One region of the Paenibacillus sp. 7541 genome, then DNA from elsewhere that is predicted to be linked to it. Evidence: riboswitches for the same ligand, from Rfam matches in the RefSeq annotation. Region 1 holds a riboswitch; the other holds the start of a gene.
What was found. A riboswitch is a leader RNA that binds a small molecule or an ion and turns the genes downstream of it on or off. The one in region 1 is predicted to bind FMN.

Region 1 (3,131 bases):
AGGACTACGTGAATGAGATGGAGGCCAAGTTCGTGAACGGCTCCGCTTCCTTCAGCCAGTGGGAAGAATATGTGAACACGATCAACCGGATGGGGCTGGAGGAGTATATGCGCGTATATCAGACGGCATATGATCGTTACCAGGGTGAATAAGATGTAACAGACACTAATACGTCGCAATCAGCCCGCAGCACAGCGGCTCGCGCAAGGATATCCTTGTGTGAGCCGCTTGTTTGCGTTTTACCAGGGAAGAGAGGATTAGATGGTGAAATTTCCCATATGAAATGGTACAATTCAACCAAGCGCTGCAACAGGAGCATCGTTGATAATGATTACAGACGCAGCCGCCTGTTCATTAAAGGGTCAAGCTAAGGAGGCTGGGGTTATATGGAGCCGAGGACCACGTACAAGCGGAGTTTCAAAAAGCGGTTCGGATGGCTATTCAAATCGATAAGAAATTACGGCCATTATTCGAAAACCGAGTTAGCGGTTGCGGTGCTGTTCATCGCGATCCTTGTCGTGTGGGGCATTTTTGTGTTGCGCTGGTTTGTGCTGATTATCATAGCAACGATGAGGCATTTTGGTTTAGTTTAAAATATAGATACTGTGATCAGAACATCATTCATTTAAATTACTTAAAATTATTTAAATGAATAGTAGAAACTTTTATATATTTGCTATATAATTCTCAGTATCGTGGTTAAGCGGTGTAGTGGATGTGGATGTCTGCGCCGTTTCCATTGGTCGATTCACTTGTTATGAAAAAAAATGTATTTCCATGAAAGCATTCATGGTATAATGCATGTAGGTAAGTAAGCTTATAGGAATTATAAGTGAATTGAAGCTTATAAAAATAAAACATGAATATGGATCTTCGGGGTATGGTGAAATTCCTGACCGGCGGTGATGGTTTCGTATGCCAGTTGTTTCTGTCATAAGAAGCCTAAGCCCGCGACTCGCTATGGTTGTGCACTTTTGTGCAGGGAGATTAGCGACTGATTTGGTGAAAATCCAAAGCCGACGGTTAAAGTCCGGATGGGAGAAGATCAAGTTACGGTTTGCATGCGAAGCGGCTTTCTGTCGCCATCATGCAGGCTTATTTGATCAACCCCCGATTGTCGGCCATGTGCCGATGACGGGGGTTTTCTGCTAGTAAGACCTCCGTATTCAGGACAAGGAGACAGCAAGATGGAGAACGCAAGTACAACCGTGCCTGTACAATCGTATAATTCGGGAAGCGGTGAGCAAGTCAAAAGCCAATTTCGGGGAGGATTCTGGCTGGTCGTGCTCGGAGCCGCGCTATGGGGCGCCGATCCGTTATTTCGGGTCATTCTGCTGAATAATCTGACCTCGGCCCAGATCGTTCTGTTGGAGCATGTCATCATTTCTTTTATAGCGATACCGATCATTTGGAAAAATCGCAAGGAATTCAAGCTGCTTGGCTGGCGCCATGTCGGGGCGCTGCTGTTCATCTCATGGGGTGGCTCGGCGCTGGCCACCGTGCTGTTCACCATGGGACTGACCAGCGGCAATCTGAACGCAGTGCTCTTGCTGCAGAAGCTGCAGCCGCTGTTTGCCATCATTCTTGCAGCGCTGCTGCTGAAGGAGAAGCTTCCTCGCCACTTTGCCTGGATGCTGCTGATTGCGCTGACGGGGACCTACATGCTTACTTTCGGCTTTGCGGTGCCGATCGGGCACTGGAATGAATTCGTGCAGGTCGGCAGCCTGCTCTCTCTGGCAGCGGCCGCGCTGTGGGGCGGATCTACCGTGATGGGACGGCTGATGGTTGGCAAGCTGAAGTACGAGACGGTGACTTCACTGCGCTTTGTGCTGGCGCTGCCGCTGCTGCTTGTCATTACGGCGAGCGAGGGAGCCGCATGGAATCTGCCAGCGGTGAACACCGTCGCCTTCGGGGCTGTGGCGCTCAATTTGCTGGGGCAGGCGCTGCTGCCGGGGCTGCTCAGTCTGCTCGTGTACTATAAAGGCTTGACGACAACCAAGGCTTCTGTAGCTACCCTGGCGGAACTGAGCTTTCCGATGGCGGGCGTGCTCATCAACTGGATGGTGTTCGGTGAGGTTGTCACAGGCGCCCAGATGCTTGGGTTCCTGCTGATCTGGGGCGTGCTGTTTGCCATTTCCCTGCAATCCAAGCCTTCCGTTGCGAATTGAATATGAAGATGGGCGGGCCGCGAGACGGATCTCGTGCGCGCCTGTCATGACTGCCGAGCCAATCCGGGTTCCAACCCGGGGGCTCGGCTTTTTGCATGGGGGGCTTTTTTACATAAATCGCCGAAAATTTTGAGGCTCTCTTAACAATCGCTCCTTACACTTGAGAATGATGGATTCCAAGTTGGAACAGGGGGAGCTAATTTTGAAGCACAGGATCATGAAAGTGGTCTCATTATGGATGGCTTTTGAAATCACGTTAGCCTCGCTGTTATCGCCGGGCGCTGTATTGGCAGCGGAGAATAGCCAGACTGCCCAGCAGGAAGGCAGCATACAGTCGCTTCAGCACGGCGCGTTGGCGGCCGATTTCGGGCTTGCCGATCGCGATCTGCCGGAAGCTTACGAAGAAGAGGCTTATGCCGTAACACTGGACGTATATGGCGGACAAGCTCCGTATACGTTCACGGCAGACGGACTGCCATCCGGCTTGTCGATCGCGCCGGACTCGGGCAGCATCACCGGCGTGCCAGCTGCAGGGCAAGAAGGGACGTACCTGATTCGGGTGACCGTCCAGGACCGTGACGTGAACACGGCCCAGTCGGATTATGAGCTGCGCGTGCTTGGCAAGCGTGATCCGATCGCAGCAGACCAGATTGCAATTGAGAAAATAGGTCACTATGCGGTGGGCACATCGAACAAGGACGGCGGCGTTGCCGAAATTATTAAATACAACAAAGATAATCATAAATTTTATCTGGTGAACGGATCGACACAGCCTGCAAGCCTGGAAATTGTGTCGTTGCTGGCCGACGGCACTCCGAAGAAGGACAAGCAGGTGAATGTAGAAGAGCTGGTGAACACAGGCGGGTTCGTCTTTGGCGATTTGACCAGCGTCGATGTCAGCACGGCAACGAAGCAGGTGGCGGTTGCTGTGCAGGAGCAGGATCATACCAAGGCCGGAAAGGT
Region 2 (3,131 bases), on a different contig from region 1:
AATGCGGCGCATTTCCCCGATCTCTTCCACTAATCCGGTAAACATCGTTTAGGTTCGCCTCCTTTCCTCCCAGCTTCGTTATTTCCAGACAGGAACGCCTGTAATGCATACATTGTCCCCAATCCGCTCCACCTCCAGCTGTTCAAGCTCCACCGCATCGCTCATGCGCTCATAACCATCGAAGCTGAAGCTAGCAGGCGCATTGTGCCCGCCAACAATCTTCGGAGCCAAGAACAGCATCATGCGGTCAACCAGCCGTTCCTCCAGCATGGCCCCGTTTAATGTACCCCCGCCCTCAAGCAGAACCGAGCCGATCTCCATCTCGCCGAGGCGTGCCATGCCCGCCTTGAGATCCACACGCGGACCGTCTCCGCACCGGATCACCGTCAGCCCGGCTGCCTCCAGTGCATTCTGCTTCTCCCGGTCGGCCAGCTCCGTCGTCAGAATGATCGTCGGCGCCGCTTTATCTGTCACCAGCCGGCAATCCATCGGGATGCGAAGCCTTGAATCAACGACTATTCTGGCCGGATGCAGGCCATCCACCGTAAGCCGGGTGGTCAGCTGTGGGTTGTCCGCAATGACCGTCGACACCCCGACCATAATACCTTGATGCCGATGCCGGAGCGTATGAACAATCTCACGGGATGCTTCATTCGATATCCATTTGCTGTCTCCGGTCCGGGTGGCAATTTTCCCATCCAGCGTGCTGGCGGTCTTCAATGTGACATAAGGCAGCCCTGTCGTAATGTATTTGATAAACCGCTCATTCAACCGGAGCGCCCTGTCCCGGAGCACGCCTGTGTCCACTTGAATGCCCGCAGCCCGAAGCTTCTCAATGCCGGTTCCAGCCACGCGCGGATTCGGGTCCTCGCAGGCAACGACAACACGCTTGACACCCTCTGCAATCAGCCGGTCACTGCAGGGTGGTGTTTTGCCGTAATGGCTGCACGGCTCGAGCGTGACGTACACGGTACTGCCCTTCGCTTTGTTGCCAGCCATGTTCAAGGCGTGAACCTCCGCATGCGGCGTCCCGCGGGCAAGATGGGTCCCCACACCGGCCAGCGCTCCATCCTGAACAACCACGCAGCCGACCACCGGATTGATGCCCGTCTGGCCTTGTGCTCGTTCCGCCATATCCAGCGCCAGCGACATGTAGTATTCATCATTCATAATGTCCATTTTGCCCCTCCTCAGCATTATGTTTCGTCATGCGGGCAGCTAAGGGTAAGGATGCCCCGCGTGACGTATGGACGAAGCAAATTTCTGCAAGAAATAAAAGAGCCCTGTCCGGATTCTCAAATCCAAACAGGGCCTCATGGGAGTATTCAAAAGATAGCAATAAACAAGACTATGCGTATCCAAGCATCACAAATAAACATTCAACCCCCGATGGACACATCCAACCATCCGGATTCACTTGTGAAAAACCGCACATAGCTTGAAGCATTGCTTCTGTTATCGGACATTGACAATGTTTAACCTGAAGATAGGCATACCGAGAATCGGCATAGCCACATGATTAAACAGATGCCAAGCTTCGTCCATCCTTCTCCCATCCAGACTATACTGTCGGTCCCGGATTTGCACCAGGTCCACCGTATGCGCGCACTTTCACGCATCCGGGTCACGGACTAAGCCCGCGTCTACAGCTCTTACTTTCCTACGCTGATTATGACACGTGCATCACCGCCGGTTGGGAATTGCACCCGACCCCGAAGGATAACATGTTATGAAGTTTTCTCAGTAAATAACTTTACTGTTGCTTATAAAAATAACACTCACCTTGCAAAAATGCAAGCATCGCAAATGTCGATTCGGTGTCAGACTGGCTAATGGCACTGTTATCATTACCCCAGTCCCAGCTCGTGTACGATCACATCATCATCAAAGATCGCGCGAATCACCTCTTCCCGATGCGAAACACATACGTTCAACCAATCGTGAAAGCTGTCCATCACTCCATATAATTTAGGCTGGAACGTATCATAATAGCCGACCCGATATTCATGATCTTGCATCTTCTCGATAATAAAACACCACATATTCCCATTATGGTCATAAGCAAATGGAATGAGCTGGTCCACCGTAACATATCCACCTTCACGAATTGGAATAGGTTGACCATCATCGACCTTATGAGGCCCCGCTGTCCATGGTCTGTAGGTATGTTGAAGGGCGCCGATTTGTTGATTCCCTTGTCCCACAGCGGATATTTCCTGACAGCGATATAAGTATGCACCGTTGCTGAACTCGGATACGAATTTGCAATACGATTCCGGCAGACGCACCCCCAAAGCAATTTCGGTTTCCATAATATCAGCTTCGGTTGCAGGCGGATATACCTCATGCTGTGAACGTTCCTGTTGTAACGTTGTGATCACGGAACTATTCAATTTCATTCCCTCTATCGCTCCTTCACTTCATGTTCACCTTGGTCCTGATATCAAATTAACGGTGCGGGTAAGAGCTCTGATTCCCATCACAGGAGAGCCTTCCCTTCCTCATGCCGGGCTCCTGGCCCGGTGCTCGGCTGTCGAATCTGCAATGAATACGCAGCCACACTAAGAACCACCAGACCAACGGCAAAAATCGCAAATAACCAAACGGCCTGGTGAAGCGGGAGATGATCCAGACTCCAGCCCGTAACGAGCGGCAGGATGGCACCGCCTATGCCTCCCGAGGCGATCAATATGCTAGGCGTCGATTCCTCGCTCCCCTCCAGCAGCTTGCTCGCAAATACGAGCGCGATGGAGAACAGCCCGGACATGAACAGCCCCAGCAGCAATATGATCGTAAATGCGGCCCACACCTGCTCCGCAAACGGAAAGATGATCAACATCATCAATGTCAGCAGACAGCTCAGCAGCACATAGACCCGGTAGTGGATCTTCTCGGCCAGCGTTCCGGCGAATATCCGGCCGACCGACATCGCCACCCAGAAGCAGGTAATGCTGAGGGCGGCCGTCTCTTTCATTACCCCAAGCTTCTCAATCAGAATGGCTGGCATGAAGTTGGCCAGACTCATCTCGGTTCCTACATAGAGAAAGAAAAATACGATAAACAGCGCCAGAATGCCAAACGCGCTTCCCCGATACTTATACGCCGCCTTGCCAACCGGCTCCTCGCCTTCA

Region 2: linked by a shared signal. The riboswitch ahead of ribD (bifunctional diaminohydroxyphosphoribosylaminopyrimidine deaminase/5-amino-6-(5-phosphoribosylamino)uracil reductase RibD) and the one ahead of CHH75_RS05225 (DMT family transporter) in region 1 are both predicted to bind FMN.

What each region holds. Positions count from the first base shown of each region.
Region 1 is NZ_NQLZ01000007.1:56,977-60,107, reverse strand. It holds gene CHH75_RS05235 (extracellular solute-binding protein) at 1-152, shown strand, start outside; gene CHH75_RS05230 (hypothetical protein) at 387-593, shown strand; FMN riboswitch at 866-1,050, shown strand; gene CHH75_RS05225 (DMT family transporter) at 1,188-2,168, shown strand; gene CHH75_RS05220 (choice-of-anchor I family protein) at 2,371-3,131, shown strand, end outside.
Region 2 is NZ_NQLZ01000015.1:141,075-144,205, reverse strand. It holds gene CHH75_RS09815 (riboflavin synthase) at 1-45, opposite strand, end outside; gene ribD (bifunctional diaminohydroxyphosphoribosylaminopyrimidine deaminase/5-amino-6-(5-phosphoribosylamino)uracil reductase RibD) at 79-1,179, opposite strand; FMN riboswitch at 1,541-1,724, opposite strand; gene CHH75_RS09805 (SMI1/KNR4 family protein) at 1,848-2,399, opposite strand; gene CHH75_RS09800 (MFS transporter) at 2,480-3,131, opposite strand, start outside.